Regions from separate parts of the Blautia sp. MSK20_18 genome, predicted to be linked through region 2. Evidence: riboswitches for the same ligand, from Rfam matches in the RefSeq annotation. Region 2 holds a riboswitch; the other holds the start of a gene.
What was found. A riboswitch is a leader RNA that binds a small molecule or an ion and turns the genes downstream of it on or off. The one in region 2 is predicted to bind thiamine pyrophosphate.

Region 1 (11,192 bases), on a different contig from region 2:
TGATGCTTCCGAAGGTGTCTCTTGGATTATGGCATAATTTCGGAGATACTTCTGATTATGAAAACATGAAGCAGCTGTGCTTTACAGCTTTTGACAATGGTATCACACAGTTTGACCTTGCCAATAATTACGGACCTGCCTATGGAAGTGCGGAACGGAATTTCGGCAAGATCCTGAAAGAAGAACTGATGCCATACCGTGATGAGCTGATCATCACAACAAAGGCAGGCTATGATATGTGGGAAGGCCCTTATGGAAACTGGGGCAGCCGCAAGTATCTTCTGGCGAGCCTTGACCAGAGCCTGAAGCGCATGGGTCTGGAATATGTGGATATTTTTTACCATCACAGAATGGACCCGGAGACTCCGCTTGAGGAGACTATGGGGGCGCTGGCAACAGCGGTTCAGCAGGGCAAGGCCCTTTATGTGGGACTTTCCAATTATGATGGAAAAACCTTAAGCCAGGCGGCAGCGATCCTGAAGGATCTGAAATGTCCCTTTGTGATCAACCAGAACCGGTATTCCATTTTTGACAGAACTGTGGAAGAAAACGGTCTCAAGAGAACCACCGGCATTTTGAAAAAAGGTCTGATCACCTTTAGCCCTCTTGCTCAGGGACAGCTGACAGACCGTTACCTGAACGGGATCCCGGAGGACAGCCGTATCCGCAAAGATGGAAGATTCCTTAAGGAAAGTGTGCTGACGCCGGAGCGTCTGGATCAGATCCGGAGACTGAACGATCTGGCAGCCCAGCGTGGAGAGAAGCTGGCTGATATGGCGCTTGGCTGGCTGCTTCAGCATAAGGAAGTTACCAGTGTTCTGATCGGAGCTTCCAAGCCGCAGCAGATCCTTGATAATGTGAAAGCGATCCACTGTGCACCGTTTACAGCTGAGGAGCTGCGTCTGATCGACGAGATCTCAAAATAAGATTTATATACTTCCTGTTTTACTATGAAAAGTAGTGAAGCAGGGAGTTTTTTATGTCGAAATAATTGTTTAACTGAATCAGGAAAGTCTCCGGGTTACTGTTCACTGGTAATATTCCGCGAGGTGTTTTTTGTGAGCGAAGGTCACAGAAAACCCGAGACATACCGCGCGAATTTATGCGATTAGCATAAATTCTGTGCATCGCGAAGCGTGTTGCTGAGAACGGAGTGAACAGTAACGTCTCCGGCGGGAGTGCAAAGAGCAATAAGCAGTGGAGGTTTGACAACGGGATAGGTGTGTGCTATATTGAAAAACAGAAAAGAAAAGAGCCAGCGGGAGCTTGTGTGACAGGCTGAGAGGAAGATAGATCTTCGACCGTACCTGATTTGGGTAATGCCAACGGAGGGATTGTGATCTGAGAGCGTGTCTCCGTGGAGTTTGCCATGGGATGCGCTCTTTTCGGATGCAGGAATGGAACTGGAATGGTCTGACAATGTGGGGATATGAAAGTGACAGAGACTGCATGTGGAGCTTCTGCGGCGAGCGGGCAGGAAGGGGAGCGCCTTAATGTCTGGCAGGAGAGTGATATTCCGGAGGATTTTTCCGGAAGGATCATGTAAGCGATGGGAATCCGTGTTTTCGGAGTGAGAGGAAGTAAGGGAACTTCGACCGCCAAAATCTAAGGGCAGACTGTAGCAGACGGGAAGCTTTTGCCCGGATCTGACAGGGCTCTGCCTGATATTTCAGGGAGGAAAAACACTATGGAAAAACAAAGGATGCACACGCTTCGTATGGTAATGCTGGCAATGATGGTTGCGATCGGTGTCGTTATTTCACCGATCCTGAGGATTGAGGGAATGTGCCCCACGGCGCATCTTGTCAATATCGTATGCTCGGTTCTGATGGGACCGTGGTATTCCCTTCTCTGTGCGACCATGATCGGCGTGATCCGTATGATGTTTATGGGAATCCCGCCACTTGCACTGACCGGTGCAGTATTTGGCGCATTTCTTTCAGGTGTGTTCTACAGACTTTCCAAAGGTAAGATCATCTGCGCGGTGATCGGTGAGATCTTTGGAACAGGTATCATCGGATCCATGGTTTCTTATCCGGTGATGGCATTCCTGATGGGAAGAGGCGGACTGACAGCATTTTATTATACGCCGATGTTCCTTGCAGCAACCACAATGGGAGGATGTGTTGCCTATATTTTCCTGAAGGCTCTGAGTAAAGCAGGTCTTCTGGTGAAATTCCAGGCAGCTTTGGGTTCAAAAACATATGAGACAAAGAATTTTACAACTGCGAAAGCGAATTAAAGAAGAAAAGCCGCTGATCCATTGCATCACCAATCCGATCTCGATCCATGACTGTGCCAACGTGGTCCTTGCAGTAGGTGCAAGGCCGATCATGGCGGAGCATCCGGCAGAGGTGACAGGTATTACGGCATCGGCTGGTGCGCTGATGCTGAATCTCGGGAATATTACCGATGCCAGGATCGAGTCAATGAAGCGTTCTATGAGAACAGCGATGGAAAATAAGATCCCGGTTCTTCTGGATCTGGTAGGGGTTGCCTGCAGTGATCTCAGGCTGGATCTGGCGAAGGAGCTTTTGAGCATCGGCCATGCGGCAGTGCTGAAGGGAAATATGTCAGAGCTTCTGGCTGTTTCCGGGCTGCCGTCTCATGCGATCGGAATCGATGCGGGGGCGCAGGATGCCCTGACTGCGGAAAATATGGAGACTGTCAGTGAGGTGCTGAGGGCTTTTTCAAGGAGTAATCAGGCAATCGTGCTGGCTACCGGGAAACAGGATTTTGTTACGGATGGTGAACGGGTTGTTCTGGTACAAAATGGCAGTGCGGCGCTGTCCGGGATCACAGGAACCGGCTGTATGGTCGGTGCACTGACTGCGGCGTTTTTGCCGGGGTGCGAAGATAATATTGCGAAAGAGATGACGGATAGTATAGAGGCAGGTGTCTGGTCTGGCGTTGAGATGGAATTAAATGGGAGATCCGGGAATTATCTGGCTGCGGCAGTGCTTGGTACTGCACTTATGGGTATCGCCGGCGAGGAAGCGGAGAAGATTTCCCGCGGTCCGGGAAGCTTTCAGGTAAATCTGCTGGATGAGATCTATGGGCTTTCGGATCGACAGCTGCTGGATCTGTTGAAGATTGAAATGTACTGAAAAAGAGGGGATTAGGATGGATAGAAAAGATTTGGATGTAACGTTGTATCTGGTGACGGATAGTTCTTATCATACGGAGGAGTCTTTGCTCCGTACGGTTGAGGAGGCTTGTAAGGGTGGCGTGACTCTGGTCCAGCTTCGCGAGAAGAATAAGGGTGGACGGGAGTATCTGGATAAGGCTTTTAAGGTGAAGAAGATCACAGATCGTTACAATGTGCCGCTGATCATTGATGATCGTGTGGATGTGGCGCTGGCCTGTGATGCGGCTGGTGTGCATGTTGGAGCTTCTGATATTCCGGTTGCTGTGGCAAGGAAGCTGATGGGACCGGATAAGATCGTGGGGGCTACTGCCAAGACGGTGGAGGCTGCTGTGAAGGCTTATGAGGATGGTGCGGATTATCTTGGTGTGGGTGCGATTTATCCTACTACTACTAAGGTTGTGACGATCCTTACCAAGGTTTCTACGTTGAAGGATATCTGTGAGGCGGTTCCGATTCCGGCGGTTGCGATCGGGGGATTGAATGCCGGGAATATGGATGTGCTTGAGGGTGCCGGTATGAGTGGTATGGCGGTTGTTTCTGCGATCATGAAGGCGGAGGATCCGAAGAAGAATGCGCGGGAGCTGAAGGAGAAGATTGTTGCTTTGATGGGAAAGTGATTTAGGACATGAGTGAAGAGCAGTGGTGGATTTGAGGTTCATTGCTGTTCTTTTTTTGTTGAAATACGGACGCCCGTGAGGCGTGTGCTGCCTGTCGCCGGGGCTTCGTCGGGGGCTGGCTTCTAGGCTGCCGGAATTCTGCTAAAACCGTTTTCCAAAAGTCCGAACTCGCGTCTTGCAGCCGCTCAGACAGCGGACTTTTGAAAAACAACGCAGATTTCCGCCAGCCAAGAATCAGCTCCCCTCCTGCAGAGTCCGACGACAGGCAGCACACGCCTCACGGGCTGGTTTTTCAAGGCGTCAGGGGAGGGTGGCTGCTCGGGAGTTTGGGTGTAAATGTTGGGTTGAGTGGTCTGCCGGGAATGCGATGAGGCATCAGCGCTGCGCTGGATGCCTGGGAGGAAAGGCTGAGTTTCCGGTTGTCTGACGGTAGGGTGGCCGAGGCGCTTCGCTGTCGGCTGGTAGAGCGATGTGATATGGTTTATAAAAAATGCCGGTGGGGGTTACTCCACCGGCAGATCTCTGTGTTCTACGCTGGTGGAGAATACGATCTGTGTTTTGGTGCGGCCGAACTGCTGGAGTTCGTTGATGAAGTGGTCCAGTTCCATGGTGGAGCGGAAGGCTACTTCGATGAGCATGGAGTAATCGCCGGTGACGCAGTTGCATTCGATGACGTTTGGGATGGACTGGATGAAGGGATAAAAGTCTTTTTTTTGGTTGGGTTCTACTTCCAGGTTGATGAATGCTTTTATATGATAACCGAGAAATACCGGGTTGATCTGGGCGTGGTAGCCTGTGATCAGCCCGTTTTTTTCGAGGTGTTCGATTCTGGCGGAAACAGCGGGGGATGAGAGGAAGACTTCCTTTGCGATTTCCTTTACCGGGGTGCGGGCGTTCTTCTGAAGCATTTCGATGATCTTTCGGTCGATGTTGTCGAGTTTGTGTTCCATGTAGAATGTCTCCTTTCAATGAAAAATGTTATTTGTAACTGGTACAGGGCTGCGTAGGGAAGTGGATTGAAAATAGGTATTTCTGTATTGATTATACTGCGTGTGTTATCACAACACAAGAAACGACTTAATAAAAATAAGAAAAATAAAAGAAACTCTTAAAAAGATTAATATAAACTATTGAAAAACACGGATAATCATGGTTTTCCCTTAAAAGTATTTACAAGCCACAAAGAAAGTGTTAGTTTCTTAGGCATCAGAAAAACAGCTGCTGATAAAAATGAAAATAACAGAATGATTTGTAAACAGTGAATATCCGTCGGACTGAAAAAGATGAGATCAGAGGGCGGAGCAAATCAGATGTGCACAGGATCAGAAGAAAGAAGAGGGATGACAAAATGACAACAGAAACAAGACTGGAAGCAGATTCGATCGGAACTATGGAAGTGCCTGCAGAGGCTTATTACGGAGTTCAGGCTTTAAGGGCAAAACAGAATTTTCCTATTACAGGTACAAAGCTTCATCCGGTATTTATCAGGAACCTGGCACAGATTAAAAAAGCAGCAGCTATCACTAATAATAATGCAGGGCTTCTTCCGGAGGATAAGGCAGACGCCATTGTCAGAGCCTGTGATGAAGTGATCGCAGGAAAATTGGCTGAGGAATTTATCGTAGATGCCATTCAGGGTGGTGCCGGAACCAGCGCAAATATGAATATGAATGAGGTGATCGCAAACAGAGCCGGTGAGATCCTCGGATGTCCGAAGGGTAGCTATAAAATGGTCCATCCAAATGATCACGTAAACATGGCGCAGTCCACCAATGATGTGATTCCGACGGCCGGTAAGCTTACCGTTCTGGATCTTCTTGCACCTCTGGAAAAAGCACTGGTAAGACTTGAGAAGGAGCTTGCAAAAAAGGCAGAGGAGTTCGATGATGTGATCACTATGGGACGTACACAGCTTCAGGATGCAGTTCCGATCCGTCTTGGTCAGGTGTTCCACGGTTATGCGTCCATGGTTTCCAGAGACAGGAAACGTATCGAAAAGGCTCACAGGGAAATGTACACCGTAAACCTTGGAGGAACTGCAGTGGGAACTGCTATCAACGTTTCCGATTCTTATTTTTATAAGATCGTGCCAAATCTGGAAAAGCTTACAGGTTATCCGCTGAAACAGGCTGAGGACCTTTTTGACGCAACAGAAAATCTGGACGGCTTTGTTGCCGTATCCGGTGTAGTAAAAACCTGTGCGGTGGATCTTTCCAAGATGTGCAACGATCTTCGACTGATGTCCTCCGGCCCGAAAACCGGATTTGGGGAGATCAACCTTCCGGCGAAGCAGAATGGGTCGTCCATCATGCCAGGTAAGGTAAATCCGGTCATTCCGGAGGTAGTAAGCCAGGTTGCTTTCCACATCGTAGGACATGATACCACCATTACCATGGCAGCAGAAGCCGGACAGCTGGAGTTGAATGCTTTTGAGCCGGTTGTATTTTGTAATCTTTTTGAATCCATTACGACTCTGGAAAAAGCAGTGGATACATTGATCGTAAACTGCATCACAGGAATCACCGCAAACCGCAAACACTGCAAAGACCTGATGGAAAGCAGTGCAGGAATCGCAACGGCTCTCTGCCCGCATATTGGCTACAAGGCGTCTGCAACCATCGCAAAAACTGCAGTAAAAACTGGCAAGTCTGTCCGGGAACTTGTTCTGGAACAAGGGATCATGACTGAGAAAGAGCTGGAAGAGGTTCTTGATCCGTATCTGATGACAGAAGTCGGAGAAGAGCGGAAAGAGGATGAAGCAAGAAGGAAAGCCTGCTGAGAAAGTTATCTGTACCAACGTATGACGGGAACGTCTGATGCAGCAATTCATTTCAGAGCAGCTGAACCTGATGCGGGATTTTAACCGAATCAAGTAAGTCCCCTGCTTCAATTGCGAGGAGCAATAAGCAGTGGGTGGGACTTACTTGTATCAGGAGGGGTACAAGCCCCTCCTGATAAACTGCGGAGCAGTTATTCGGTTATGAGCAAGTAGCGAAAGCGGATTGCGAATATCCGATTGAATGAGATATCAATGAGTACTATAAGGAGACTTGTCACAGTGCAGGTCTCCTTTTATAATGGAAGAAACGCCATAAGAAAAGAAGGGAAAGATGCATGCTTAAACGAACAGCCATACGGGCACTTTGTAATACAACGGCATATCAGAGAGGTCTTGATATTTACCGTACCGGAAAGAGGATCCAGTCGCTGGATATTAAGTCGGAAGGAGCTGTGGATAAAATATCTGCAGCAGTGAAGGGAAGTGGGCGTAATGTATACAATACAGGCTTTCAGTATGATACAGAAGCGGACCGCATAAAAGAAGCATACTGTGACTGTCCGGCCTTTCGCAGCTATTCCGGGATCTGTAAGCATTGCGTGGCAGTGCTTCTGGAATATGGAGACCGTAAGGCCTATGAGCGTGTGGAAATCCGCAGACAGCAGGATGAGGAACAGAAGCAGGCAGAGTCATTCAGCGGAACAGCATTTCCGGCTGCTTTATCCGGACCAGGGCAGCCTGCAACGAAAACCACCGTTGAGCTGAAAAGCCTCCTTAATCGCCAGCTATACAGCCGTATGCTTCCGTTTTCCGGGGATCCGTATTTTGGCAGGGTGGAGCTGGAAACCTGCCTGAAATTTAATTCTGTGAGAAATTGTTTTACCGTGGAATTCCGCGTTGGCTGTGAGAAAAAATATATCCTCAAGGATGTGTTGGCCTTTGTGTGGAATCTGGATCATAATGAGAAGGTTTCTTATGGAAAAAATCTGGAATTTATCCATTCAGATGAAGCCTTTTCAGAAGGATCCAGAAGCGTGCTGGCCTTTATCCGGGAATGGGTCGAGAATCATCACGGCACTTACATGTCCAGATATGAACAGCTGAAGGATATAGCTGTGGAAAAGGTGAGGGATCTTACCGTTGACAGAAAAGAACTTGAGGATCTGCTTCTTATACTTGGCGAAAAAAGTTTCAAGTTCAAAATGAACAATGATCCGGAGACAACATGGCATTCTGTCAGAGAAATTCCGGACAGGACGCTGATGATCCGGAAGAAGGATCAGGGGTTATCTCTTGAGATCTCGCCGGTATACAGTGTGACAGGCATACGGTATCATATGTATTTTGATAATGCGAAGGTATATCTGGTTTCCAGGCAGGAGCTTGGAGCAGTGGAGGAATTTGTTACCTGTCTGGAGCGGCTTCCTGCAGGCCGAGGCTTTATTGATGAACCGGATGTGCCTGCGTTTGTGCGTGAGCTGCTTCCTTCCATGAAAAAATTTTTTCACTGTGATCTCAGGGATTTCCCGGAAGAAACAGGTCTTGAATGCTACAAGGCTGCATATGAGATTTATCTGGATGCGCCGGAGTGTGACTGGATCACCTGTAAGGCATTTTCTGTTTACGGGAAGGATAAATTTTCGGTTTTTGACCGAGATGTGTCTGCCCGCACCAGGGATATTCCGGGAGAGCTTGGTGTGTTTGCGCTGCTGTCAAAATATTTTAACGGATATGATGACCAGCGGATGGAGCTGGCATTGGATTGTCGTGCCGAGGAACTGGAATCTTTGTGCAGGGAAGGTTCAGGGAAACCTGACAGTGTGAAAGATTCCGAAGAAAAGCTCTATCAGCTTCTTACTGAAGGGATCCCCGCCATGCAGAAAGTTGCAGCTGTCTATATTTCCCAGTCCATCAAACAGATGCGGGTGACAAAGCTGCCAAATATCCGTCTTGGCGTTTCTCTGTCAGCCGGACTTCTGAACCTGGATCTGGATGTGGAGGGGATGGATCAGGCGCAGCTTTTTGATATTCTTTCCAGGTACGATCGCAGGAAAAAATATTTCCGCCTGAAGGATGGCAGCTTTCTGGATGTTTCCGATGGTCAGCTCAGGGAGCTTTCTGCTCTGAAAAATGGACTGCAGATCAGTGATCGTGAACTGAAAAAAGGAAAGACTCAGGTTCCGGCCTATCGTGCTATGTATCTGGACAGTCAGCTGAAGGGCGGCGATCTGATCAAAGTAGAGAAGGATAATGCCTTTCGTGCGTTGATCCGGAACATGCAGACAATGGAAGAACATAAATTTCAGATTCCCAGGGAGCAGGAAAAAATCCTCCGGGGCTATCAGAAAGAGGGCTTTTACTGGATCAAAACTCTGAAGCATAATCAGTTTGGAGGGATCCTGGCAGATGATATGGGACTTGGAAAAACCCTCCAGGTGATCACATTTCTCTGGTCAGAATTTCAGGAATCTGCGCCGGGAGAAAACAGACGTGCCCTTGTGATAACGCCTGCTTCGCTGGTGTTTAACTGGATGAACGAGATCGAACGTTTTGCGCCGGGACTTCCGGCTACCGTTGTGACTGGTGATGTGAAGGAGAGGAAAGCACTGATCAAAAATGCGGGAGAACGGGAGGTTCTGATCACCTCCTATGACCTTCTGAAACGGGATCTGAAGGCTTATCAGAACCTGGATTTTGCTGTGCAGATCATTGATGAGGCGCAGTATATCAAGAATCACGGAACTCAGGTGGCAAAGGCTGTGAAAGAGATCCGGTCGGAATTCAGGCTTGCGCTGACCGGTACACCGGTGGAGAACAGGCTCAGTGAGCTGTGGAGTATTTTTGATTTTCTGATGCCGGGATTTTTGTATTCTTATGAGAAATTCCGCAAGGAAATAGAGCTTCCAGCTGTGCAGTACAGCAATTCCGATGCGATGGAGCGTCTGCAGAAAATGATCCGTCCTTTTGTGCTGCGGAGATTGAAGAGGGATGTGCTGAAGGATCTTCCGGATAAGCTGGAAAAAGATATGTTTTCCCCGTTGGAAAGCGAGCAGAAGGAACTGTATGAGGCCCATACGGAACGACTTCGTCTGATGCTTGGGATGCAGTCGGATGCGGAGTTTCGCACTTCTAAACTGCAGATCCTTGCAGAGATCACGAGGCTGCGGCAGATCTGCTGTTATCCGGGACTTGTATATGAAGGATACAAAGGGAATTCTTCCAAGCTGGAGATGTGCATGGAGTTGGTTCAGAATGCGGTGAATGGCGGACATAAGCTCCTGTTGTTTTCCCAGTTTACTACCATGCTGGATGTGCTGGCTGTCCGTCTGAAAAAAGCAAAAGTTTCTTTTTATATGTTGACCGGATCGACTTCCAAGGAAAAACGGGCGCAGATGGTACATGCATTTAATGAGGACGATACTTCTGTTTTCTGCATTTCATTGAAAGCAGGAGGAACAGGCTTAAATCTTACTGCGGCAGATATTGTGATCCATTATGATCCCTGGTGGAATCTTGCCGTGCAGAATCAGGCAACAGACCGTGCCCACCGCATCGGTCAGCAGAACGTTGTCAGTGTCTACCGCCTCTTTATGAAAGACACCATAGAAGAACGAATCCGGGCTCTTCAGGAAAGAAAACGGGAACTGGCTGATGAGATCTTAAGCGGCGAGGGAATCGGCCAGGCTTTGATCAGCAGAGAGGAAGTACTGGAGCTGCTAGGCAAGTAAAATTCTTAACCGAATCAAGTAAGTTCCCTGCTTCAATTACGAAAAGCAATACGCGGTGAGGGGACTTGCTTGTATCGGGAAGAATGCAGGCTGTGAATATCCGCCTGACTCAACAAAAACACCCCCGATGGAAATCGCGTGTGTAAATCACATACGATATCCGTCAGGGGTGTTTTATTTAAAGTTTTATTTTATGCAAAAAACTTATCGTACAGACCAAAGAAGAAGATAAACAGAATGATCAGCGGCAGGATATAAGTGATGTATCCGCGCATCCATTTCCGGATCTTCATGCCTTTTCCGGTGTTGGCTTCTTTTGTGAAGTTTTCCCAGCCCCAGCCCCGTTTGGAAACACAGAAAAGCAGGTATACAAGAGAACCAAGCGGGAGCAGAATATTGCTTACCAGAAAATCTTCAAGGTCGAGAATTGCGCCGCCGAATACCTTGAGCCAGTCCCAGGACCATACATTGTATCCAAGTACGCATGGCAGAGACAGAAGGATGATGGCGATGGCATTTACAAGACTGGATTTTTTTCGGCTCCAGCCGGTAAGCTCCATACCGCAGGAAATAATATTTTCAAATACAGCCAGGATGGTAGAGAAAGCTGCAAATGACATAAAGATGAAGAACAGGCTTCCCCACAGTCTTCCAAGCGGAATGTGGTTGAAAATATTCGGCAGTGTGATGAAGATCAGGCTCGGTCCGGAAGTCTGGTCAACATTGAATGTGAAACATGCCGGGAAAATAATAAGTCCGGAGGTGATCGCAACAAAAGTATCCAGAAGCGCAATATTCACGGATTCACCAAGCAGTGCATGATCTTTTCCGATGTAGCTTCCGAAGATCGCCATGGCACCGATACCAAGGCTGAGAGTGAAGAATGCCTGGTTCATAGCACCGGTAATGGTAGAAATAAT
Region 2 (11,192 bases):
GACAGAAGTACAGGCGGCGATAAACGTAGCAACGCCGGCTATGTCTTCTATTAAGATCTCCGGCAGGAATAAGATTATTTTCAGCTGGAAACAGGTAAAAGGAGTTGCCGGATACCGGGTATACCGCAAGACCGGAAACAGTGGATGGAAAACAGTAAAAAACATCACAGGAAGCAAAAATGTTACGCTTACCGATACAAAAGTAAGTACCGGAGTAAGCTATACTTACACAGTGAGAGCTTACCGGAAATCCGGAAAAAATACGATCTGGAGTAGATATAATGAAAAAGGTCTGACAGCGATCGCAGGTCTGAATTATCTCACCCTGAATAAGACCAGCCTGACACTGGCACCGAAAAAAACTTATACACTGAAGATCAAAGGCACCAGTCTGAAACCGTCATGGAAGAGCAGCAACACAAATGTTGTCAAGATAACTTCTGTCGGAAAGATCACCGCGGTAAAAACAGGAACAGCGGTTATCACAGCGACTCTTGGTGGCAGAAAATTCACCTGCAAGGTTACTGTAAAGAATCCGACCTCGGCTAATACCAGATTGACGCAGAATTATAGCAAATTGAAAAAATACATCAGTCAGAAAGGCAAATATACTGAAGACGGAAATCAGTTTATAAATGTCAAAGTAGATAAAGAAAGTACTCTGATGATCGGTTATCTGAAGAAAGAAGATAAGATAGATATTGGGATGATGCTCTCTATGCCTTCAGATGGAATCCTTGCCGGACTGGATATTATCGGAAACTGTGTGAAATCTGATACGGTCAGTGTGAAGTCCGCCCTGTCTACAAATGAAGTCTTTCTGCTGGTGACTTCTTCTACAAAAGCATCTGCTTATAAAGGTCAGAATCTGACTTTCTTGTATACAAACGGAAAAAAAGCGATGACAGATCTGCAGGATTCTTCCAATATTATGATGAAAGCGACAATGAAAGTAGCAAATGATTATCTGAAAAAGAATTTAAATCTGACAATGAAAGATCTGGGATTCACTGCTTATAAATAACAGTAACATCCTATGATGATGCCGTTAATAAAATTCGGTTGACAAATTAGTATAGAAAGCATAAGATGATAGTAGCTAAGAAATGTGATGAAATTCAAACATTGGCAAAAACGAAAACCCCGGAAGTCTCGCACACTTCCGGGGTTTTCTATGCCGTTATGTAAGGGGGCTTAAGCCTTTCAGGCTGTTACTGCCTGTCGTTTCTGTCCAGCCATTTGCGAATATAGTAGCTAACTATATCCGCCGTAACAGAAACAAAAAATGTGATGATTAATTCGCACACTGGACTTCACCTCCTTTCTGCTGGAGGGTTGGCAGCATTAACAGTGTACTATAGTTTAGAACAAATTGGAACTATTGTGAGAAAATTTAATACTCTTGACATTGATCATAATTCGTCTTATACTAACTCATGTAAATAACAGGGGAGCTTGTGATGGCAGGCTGAGAGGAAGTCTTCAACTTCGACCCTTATACCTGATTTGGATAATGCCAACGTAGGAACGTATAAGATGGATTTACGGGAGATACTTTGGTGTATCTCCTTTTTTATTGGATGCGGATGTTTTTATCCGATTGAATACGTAAGATCAGGATTTACAGGGAAGGGATCAAGAGCGAATGCTTTTAACCCCGGTATCGACAATTGAATATTGGGAAATTTGAGAGTGAACTGAGTTCATGAAGGGGTGCACCACCGCGGGTGTATTTCTTTGTGAACTCTTTTTTATTGACGAATAGCTTTTGAAGTTTCCGGAAAGGAGAGATCATGATCACAGTAAATGGTGAAAGCAGAACATTGGAAAAGCCGGTGACAGTAACTGAATATCTGGAAGCATGTAACTATGTTCCGGTGCAGGTTGTAGTAGAGCTGAATGAAGAAATCATTAAGAGAGATACTTACGATACAACAGTACTGAAAGATGGCGATGTTGTGGAGATTCTGCAGTTTATGGGCGGCGGAAGCTGCTGATGTCGCTATAGAGATAAAATTAGGTATATATACCACGGCAGTAACTGACAGATAAGTTACTGAAAAAATGCAGATGAAGAATGATCTGGCAGAAGAAGGCGCTGGTTATAAATCGGTGGAAATATTTTCTGCAAACAGACATAAAGAAAGGTGGACATAAAAAATGACAACAGCAAACACAAATGAAGACAAACTGATCCTGGGAGGCCATGAGTTTACTTCCCGTTTTATCCTTGGTTCCGGAAAATTTTCCCTGGAGCTTGTAAAAGCATGTATTGAAAAAGCAGGAACTCAGATCGTAACACTTGCCCTGCGCCGTGCAAATGAGGGTGGGCTTGCCAATATTCTTGACTATGTGCCGAAGGATGTTACTCTTCTTCCGAATACATCAGGAGCCAGAAATGCAGAGGAAGCAGTCCGTATTGCAAGACTTTCCCGCGAGCTTGGCTGTGGAGATTTTGTAAAGATCGAAGTTATCCATGATTCCAAATATCTTCTTCCGGATAACTATGAGACCATCAAGGCAACAGAGATCCTTGCAAAAGAGGGCTTTGTAGTTATGCCATACATGTATCCGGATCTGAATGCAGCCAGAGATCTGGTGAATGCAGGAGCTGCCTGTGTAATGCCACTTGGCTCTCCGATCGGTTCCAACAAAGGAATCTGTACAAAAGAATTCATCCAGATCCTTATCGACGAGATCGACCTTCCGATCATCGTGGACGCAGGAATCGGCCGCCCGTCACAGGCATGTGAGGCTATGGAAATGGGTGCTGCAGCAGTTATGGCAAATACAGCCATTGCAACTGCAGGAGACGTCCGTGTTATGGCGGAAGCCTTTAAGAAAGCTATTGAGGCAGGAAGAAGTGCATATCTTTCCGGTATGGGAAGAACTCTGGAGAGAGGTGCAAGTGCATCTTCACCACTGACCGGATTTCTTCATGAGTAAAATTGATAAATGAATGATTGAACGCAGAACACTAAGCGGGGGACAGGCGCTGCCGGTGTAGTGAAACACAGGTATTGTCTGGTTTCAATCGAAATTGAGTTTACAGATATGCAGCAGTGAGGACCAGAGTATTGCTGCAATATATGAGAGGAGCGACATAAGAGTAATGGCAGAGACAGTACAGGCCAGTCAGCAGGACGGCCATTTTAATGAAAGTATCGTAAATGAAGAAATTCTGGAAGATATGAAAAAGAACCGTATCGATCACATGAAGTACCTTCCGGATATGGAACAGCTGGAAGAATCTGATGTAATGGATCAGGTTATTTCCGCAATGAACGCATATGATTATGATAAGTACACAGAAGCGGATGTACGGAGAGCGCTTGCTCATGACAACCGTACACCGGAGGATTTTAAAGCACTGCTTTCACCGGCAGCGCTGCCTCTTTTGGAAGAAATCGCACAGGCTGCACGGATCGAAACAAGGAAACATTTCGGAAACAGCATCTGTATGTTCACACCGATCTACATTGCAAACTACTGTGAGAATTACTGCATCTACTGTGGATTTAACTGCCACAATAAGATCCGCCGTGCACAGCTGAACGAAGAAGAGATCGAGAAGGAAATGGCAGCGATCGCCGAGACTGGTCTGCAGGAGATCCTGATCCTTACCGGCGAGAGCAAAACCAAATCCAATGTGGAGTACATCGGAAAAGCCTGTGAGATCGCGCGAAAATATTTCAAGGTGATCGGCCTTGAGGTTTATCCGATGAATTCCGATGAATATGCATATCTTCATAAATGCGGCGCAGATTATGTGACGGTTTTCCAGGAGACTTATAATTCTGACAAGTATGAAACTCTGCATCTGGCAGGACATAAGAGGATTTTCCCATACAGACTGAATACCCAGGAGCGTGCACTGAAGGGTGGCATGCGAGGGGTTGGTTTTGCGGCTCTTCTGGGACTGGATGATTTCCGCAAGGATGCTTTTGCGACAGGATACCACGCATATCTTCTGCAGAGAAAATATCCACATGCAGAGATCGCTTTTTCCTGCCCGAGACTTCGTCCGATCATCAACAACGACAGGATCAACCCGAAGGATGTCCACGAACCGCAGCTTCTCCAGGTAGTTTGTGCATATCGTCTGTTTATGCCGTTTGCAAGTATTACTGTATCCACCAGAGAATGTGAGCGTGTCCGTGACAACCTGGTAAATATCGCAGCAACCAAGATCTCCGCAGGTGTCAGCACAGGAATCGGAAGCCATGTGGAAGATATCGAAGATAAGGGTGATGACCAGTTTGAGATCTCTGACGGAAGATCTGTAGATGAGGTCTTCAATGATTTGAAAAAGAACGGCCTGCAGCCTGTAATGAACGATTATATCTATCTGTAAAAACATAGATCATGGGATAACTTCTGTGGAATATGTGGAAAACCAACCACTCCGGAGAGCATTTTTCCGGGGCGGTTGTGGATAAGTGTGATGAAAAATCGCCCAGGATCCCGCGTAATACAAGGCTGATCACGTTTTCTCGAAATATTCCAAAACGGAAATTTTTCCACGGAATCCTGTATTGATTTAACGTTTTCCGGGGATTTTCTGCTGCTTTTTAGGGCAGAGATCCCGGAAATTTTGTATAGTCTGAAAACGGTTTCCAATCTAATAGTTTTCATATGTACTTACTCATGTTTATAATAGCCCCAACAACAAAACACGAGGCAAAACACAGGAGGTAAGTATTATGAAAAGAAGATGGAAATCAGCAGTAGCAGCTCTTGCAGCAATAGCAACAATTGGAAGCCTTACAGGCGTAACCACCTATGCGGCGGACAGTGTCAGCATCACCAATGTATCTTATGATCCGACCAGAGAGCTTTATGAGCAGTACAACAAGAGCTTCCAGGAACACTGGAAGGAAAAAACAGGCCAGGATGTGGAGATCACACAGTCCCATGGTGGTTCCGGCAAGCAGGCACTTGAGGTTGCCAACGGACTGGAAGCAGATGTGGTAACACTGGCACTGGAGTATGATGTAGATGCGATCCAGGATGCAGGACTCATCGATGATGGATGGGTGGACGAATTTCCGGAGGACAGCGCTCCCTATACTTCGACTATTGTATTTCTTGTGAGAAAAGGAAATCCGAAGAACATCAAAGACTGGGACGATCTGGTAAAGAAAGACGTAGGTGTGATCACACCAAACCCGAAAACCTCCGGCGGAGCAAGATGGAACTATCTGGCAGCCTGGGCCTATGCAAAAGATAAATATAACGGAGACGAGGACAAAATTAAAGAATTCATCGGAGATCTTTACAAAAACGTACTTGTCCTGGACACCGGAGCCAGAGGCGCAACGACCTCTTTCGTGGAAAACGGACAGGGTGATGTACTGATCGCCTGGGAAAATGAAGCCTATCTTTCCGTAAAGGATTATCCGGACGACTACGAGATCGTAACACCAAGCATCAGCATCCTTGCACAGCCATCTGTAGCAGTAGTCGATAAAGTCGTAGACAAAAGAGGCACCAGAGATGTGGCAGAGGAATATCTGAATTATCTCTATTCCGATGAAGCACAGCGGATCGCCGGTGATAATTATTACCGTCCGTCAAACCAGGATATTCTGAAGGAATACTCCGATGTGTTTGACCTGGACATCAATCTTGTCACCATTGATGATTTTGGCGGATGGAAAAAGGCACAGGAAACACATTTCTCAGATGGAGGGATTTTTGATCAGATTTACGAAGGATAGACAGCAGAAGATATAGTTGGACACAATAACACAAAGAAGCTGCAGAACAGTGAAAAAACAGAGTCTGCAGCTTCTTTTATGTAAATATTGTGAATCACAAGGGATCAGGCATGGCTTCCTTCGGTCAGGGAACAGCCGTCCATTATACGGATCCCGTTTATGACATCCAGATAAGTGTCATACATTTCCTTCCATTCATCAGAGGCGTCCTTGGAGTACTGGCTGATGGTGGACAGAAGATCGTATTTTTTGCCGTCGACGGTTTCGATACGGCCGAGATAGCCCTGCCATACACTGTCCAGAGGCTGGTCTTCGCCATCGTAATATCTGGCTTCCAGAGTCAGTACAGGAACATCCTCATTGTAATAAGTCAGTTTATATCCACCATTTTCGGTTTCGGTTGTTTCATAATGGCAGAGATATTTCCAACGCTCCGGAGTGAGGACCTGGAAGTAATCCGTCATGGCCATATCCACACGCTCTGCGTAAACGAAATCTATGGATTTGATCAGCTCTGTGGCTTCCTTTTCGGCGGCCTTATCATAGGTGTCTGACGGAGTCAGGACAAAAAGTCCGAATGTATAATCGTCAGTCTGGCATACAAGAGCATCTACATTTTTTTCTTCTTCGTTGACTTCGGTTAAGTATTGATATTTCGTGGCAGGATAAGATTCAAAGGTAAGATTCTTTTTGGTGATGATCTCACCCTTTACCGGATAGTATTCTGCCAGAAAACCCTTCAGGGAAGAATCCTCCAGAGAGGAATTCGGTACTTTTAAAACAAAGGCAGTGCTTTTTCCGCCATTTACGGAACGCTGCTCGAAATAACCTTCTTTTTCGGGCATGGATTCTCTGATCGTATCATCGGCAGGGAATCCAACCCGCATATGAAGCTCGCCGCGCTTTTCCGATTCAGAGGAATCTTCCGTGTTTGTATCGGAAGAGGAATTTGGGTATGAAGAATCGGAATCCTGCGAGGAGGAGTTTCCACTGGTATCGGAGGATTCTTCTGAAGAATCTCCGGAGGAGGAATCAGTTTCAGAATCGGAATATTCCTGAAGATTGCCGTAGTCATCAATATAATATTTATCTCTGGAGCCAATATATGTGGTTCCGGTGGCATCTTCCAGCCACACACTGCCGTCCTCATAATAATAATGAGGCTCAAAATAACCGTCCTGTTCGGTCCAGCCGGCATCGTTGCCTTCCATCAGTTCACCGGAATCCGGGTCAGGGGCATAATTACCTTCCCCGATATATTCATCCTCGGAACCATTGCGGTACCAGTAATCTCCGTTTTCATCCTGCCAGATGTACTGACCGTCATCGGTTGGAGGGTCAGAAGCGAGGACCGGGATTGCAGATATGGAAAGAGCGATCGCGCCTGTTAAAAGAACTAAGATTTTTTTATGCATAGGCACCTCCTGATAAATTGCGCAGCAGTTAGCTGCTTACTATTCTTTGATCGTAAATTTTTACAAATAAAAAAGATCTGTCTGTTAAGTACATTGTAACAGACAGATCCCGATATCCGGAAATGTGAAGAAAAAGAGACATTTACGGAAAGCTGCGTACAGGTCTGGAAATATGCTATCCGATCGTGAAAAGGCCGGCTTACCGGCAGGTAAAAAGATATCCCTTCCCATAAACCGAGACAATGTCATATTCATCGGTATCCTCGGCACCGATCTTGGTCCGGAGGTTAAAGATATGCCGCCGTACCGTGCTGGTATCTGTTCCTGCACAGCTGCCCCATACCGCTTCGTAGAGCTCCTTTGCAGAAAAAATCTTCTCCTGGTTTTCTGCAAGGAGACGCAGCAGAGAGAATTCGGTCCGGGTAAGGCCTGTGTCGGCATTATTGAGATATGCATGGCCGTCCGAAAGATCCAGCCGCAGGCTGCCGATGGTGATCTGACGGGAGGACTGAAATTTTTCTTTTATTTTTTTTTCCATTCGTTTCTGGCGTTCCAGAAGCATCTGGATCACGGCCAGAAATTCATCGAAATTATAAGGCTTGGTGAGATAATAGTCGCCTCCTTGTTGAAGCCCTTCTACCTTATCATGGATATCACTTTTTCCTGTGAGGAAAAGAACCGGGTTCATGGTTCTTTCGCGGAAGTGGTGGCAGATATCCAGGCCGTTTCCGTCCGGAAGCATAATGTCCAGGATGAGAAGATCCGGCAGATGTTCTTCAAGCTGATGACAGGCTTCGGCGGCTGTCTGTGCAGTGCGGACATCGTAGCCACGGCGCCGTAGCATCCGGCAATTGATATTCAGCACCTGTTCTTCATCCTCGACCATAAGGATAAGCGATTTCTTTTCATTCATTTATGATTCCTCCTCCGGAAGTGAGAAGAACACCTGAGTTCCCTCGCCTTCTTTACTTTTTAGCCATATTTTGCCGCCGTGGGCAGTGATGATCTGATGACATACATAGAGACCTATGCCGTGCCGCCAGTAATCTTTATCTGCAGAAACATAACCCTTGAGTGCATTTTTTCGCATTTCTTCTGACATGCCGGTTCCGGTGTCGGAGACGCAGATGGTCTGCCAGCCTGGTTCGCCGGAAAGGGAAATGGTGATGGTTCCGTTCCTGGTATGACGCTCTGCATTGGAGATCAGATTGGTGAGAACCTGGATCAGCCGTTCCGGGTCTGCAGAGATTTCCGGGAGGTCGGGCTGTATCGTAAAGACCAGCTGGTTATTCCCGGGACTTGGATGACTGCTGAAATCTTTTTCTACAGAATGTAAAAGTGCTCCCAGATCTGATGGTACAAGGGAAAGGGCCAGCCGTCCCTGCTCAATGGAAACGGTATCCATAAGATCTAGCACGATCCGGTCGATCCGCATTACTGACTGTTCAATGGTGCGGAGATTTTCCTGCATAAGAGAGAAATCCAGAGGATCTTCCTCAAGGAGTTCGGAAGTGTCACGGGCGTGGAGGGAGATGGAACTCAGTGGATTTTTGATCTCGTGGGCAACGGTGGTCAGGAAGGTGGACTTGGCATTGTCAAGGGAGCGCAGCCGCAGATTCTGTTCCTCCAGAAGGAGCTGCTGCTGATTGTATTCCTTCAGATGAAAATAGAGAACACTGCGACAGACAATACTTACAGAGACAAATGCCAGAAGAATGTCTGCCAGCCGGTCAGCTTCCGTGGAAAAGGGAGTTACTGTGTCTGGAAAATGGTATGCAACCAGACATAGTCCTATATACAGGACAATCTCCAGCAGAGAAACGATCAGAGCCCGTCTTTTTTTCAGCATCAGCACGGTGAAAATAATAGCAAACACGAAGAAAGCCGGCATGCCGCCACGATAACCGCCGCTGGTAAAAAACATCACCGGAAAAACGATCAGAAAGATCACGACAATGGTGATCAGGTAGCAGCGCTGATATTTTCCACTGTAATAGGAATAAAGAAAAAGCCCTCCGGAGATTGCAACCAGCGCAAAATTGATCAGTACATTTCCCCAGGAACCGGTCCCGAGACTGAGAAAGGCCATGATCAGGCTAATCACAGTACCTCCCAAGGCGAGGATGTTGAACAGCCGGACGCGGAAATCAAGGGTGGGGCTGAATAAAGAGTGAAAAATAGTTCGGAGCTTCGGATTTATATTGATAGGGATCACCTCCTGCTCTTAATGTAGGTTTGTATGTCTGCGAGCATCTTTCTTTTGGGGTTGTAATTCCCGTAACTGCTATAATTGTACCATGCTGCTGTATAGTTGTGTACACAAAAAAATACATTTAATCCCGTTTTCCTATTGACATACTATGAATAGTAGGTTAATATAAGTGTCAACAAAAGAAAGGGAAGAGGCTATGAACGAATACGGCTTTAATACAGGGCTGCTCCACGGCACCAACGAGAAATATCCACAGGGTGCAACACAGGTTCCAATCTATCAGAGCAGCGCATTCCGACATGACAGCGCGGAAGACCTGGAGAAAATTTTTGACAATAAAAAAATGGGCTTCTCCTATACAAGGATCAACAATCCTACGGTAGAGTCCTTTGAGAAGAGAGTGACCATGCTGGAGGATGGGATCGGCAGTGTGGCCTGTGCATCCGGAATGGCAGCGCTGACCAATGCGTTTCTGAACATTCTTCAGGCGGGAGACGAGATTGTGGCAGCCTGCGGACTGTACGGCGGAACCGTGGAACTGTTCGATGATCTGAAGCCTTTCGGGATTTCCGTAAAATATGTGAAAGAGAATAAGCCGGAAGCTTTTGAGGCAGAGATCACAGAGAAGACGCGACTTGTTTTTGCGGAGACCATTGGCAACCCCAAGCTGGATGTTACCGATATCCAGGCAGTTGCGGAAGTGGCACATAAGCATGACGTACCGCTGATCGTAGACAACACGGTGGCAACCCCGTATCTGATCCAGCCACTGAAGCTTGGAGCTGACATTGTGGTTCATTCCTCTTCCAAATATATCAATGGAAGCAGCGATGCCATCAGCGGTATTCTTGTCTGTGGTAAGGGTCTGAAATGGGACCCTGACCGATATCCGGGACTTGTTCCATACCGGAAATTCGGACCATTTGCATACATCGCCAAGCTTAGAAACGGACTTTTCCGGAACACTGGCGCGTGTCTTGCTCCGCAGAATGCTTTCCTTAATAACCTGGGACTGGAAACCCTGGGACTTCGAATGCAGAGACAGTGTGACAATGCACTGGAGCTTGCGAGATTTTTACAGGGCCTGGGTGGTGACATTGAAGTAAATTATCCGGGACTGGAAGAAAGCCCTTATCACGAAATTGCGGAAAAGCAGTTCAGGAATGGCTACGGAGCTATCGTAACTGTAAGAACCGGAAGCAAGGAGAAGGCTTTTTCCATTATTAATTCATTGAAGATCCCGCTGATCATCTCCAATATCGGAGATACGAAGACCCTGGTGATCCATCCGGAATCCACCATCGCGGCACACATCTCCGACGAAGAGAAGTTGCAGTCCGGAGTATTCGAGGATCTGATCCGTATCAGTGTGGGAATTGAAGATGTTGAAGATTTAAAAGAAGATTTCAAACAAGCGATAGAAAATAACCGATAAAATCTAAGAGCTGCACCAGCAGAGAAATGGAGAGTTCGTTATGGCAAAAGTAGATTACGCTACATTAAAAAAAGGTGGTTTCATGAGACAGAAGCAGAAAAATAATTTTTCTCTTCGTCTTGCCTGTGTAGGCGGTACATTTACCGCAGAAAACCTTAAGAAGATCGCAGAGGTAGCTGAGAAATACGGGGACGGATATGTACATCTTACTTCCAGACAGGGAGTTGAGATCCCGTTCATTAAATTAGATGATATTGATGATGTAAAGGATGATCTTGCAAAAGGCGGATGCAAGCCTGGTGTCTGCGGACCGAGAGTCCGTACAGTTACAGCCTGCCAGGGCAACGCTGTCTGTCCAAGCGGAAATATCAACAGCTATGACATTGCGGTGAAATTAAATGAAAGATATT

Region 1: linked by a shared signal. The riboswitch ahead of thiW (energy coupling factor transporter S component ThiW) and the one ahead of thiS (sulfur carrier protein ThiS) in region 2 are both predicted to bind thiamine pyrophosphate.

What each region holds. Positions count from the first base shown of each region.
Region 1 covers NZ_JAJCGR010000004.1:7,676-18,867, forward strand. Annotated here, with positions in the region: gene LI091_RS03560 (aldo/keto reductase) at 1-926, shown strand, start outside; TPP riboswitch at 1,249-1,351, shown strand; gene thiW (energy coupling factor transporter S component ThiW) at 1,688-2,242, shown strand; gene LI091_RS03570 (hydroxyethylthiazole kinase) at 2,205-3,107, shown strand; gene thiE (thiamine phosphate synthase) at 3,124-3,765, shown strand; gene LI091_RS03580 (Lrp/AsnC family transcriptional regulator) at 4,269-4,715, opposite strand; gene LI091_RS03585 (aspartate ammonia-lyase) at 5,114-6,544, shown strand; gene LI091_RS03590 (DEAD/DEAH box helicase) at 6,880-10,272, shown strand; gene LI091_RS03595 (sodium-dependent transporter) at 10,464-11,192, opposite strand, start outside.
Region 2 covers NZ_JAJCGR010000047.1:310-11,501, forward strand. Annotated here, with positions in the region: gene LI091_RS16500 (hypothetical protein) at 1-1,024, shown strand, start outside; TPP riboswitch at 1,438-1,545, shown strand; gene thiS (sulfur carrier protein ThiS) at 1,794-1,997, shown strand; gene LI091_RS16510 (thiazole synthase) at 2,161-2,946, shown strand; gene thiH (2-iminoacetate synthase ThiH) at 3,113-4,354, shown strand; gene LI091_RS16520 (sulfate ABC transporter substrate-binding protein) at 4,704-5,720, shown strand; gene LI091_RS16525 (hypothetical protein) at 5,825-7,135, opposite strand; gene LI091_RS16530 (response regulator transcription factor) at 7,335-8,048, opposite strand; gene LI091_RS16535 (sensor histidine kinase) at 8,049-9,239, opposite strand; gene LI091_RS16540 (O-acetylhomoserine aminocarboxypropyltransferase/cysteine synthase family protein) at 9,544-10,782, shown strand; gene LI091_RS16545 (4Fe-4S binding protein) at 10,823-11,192, shown strand, end outside.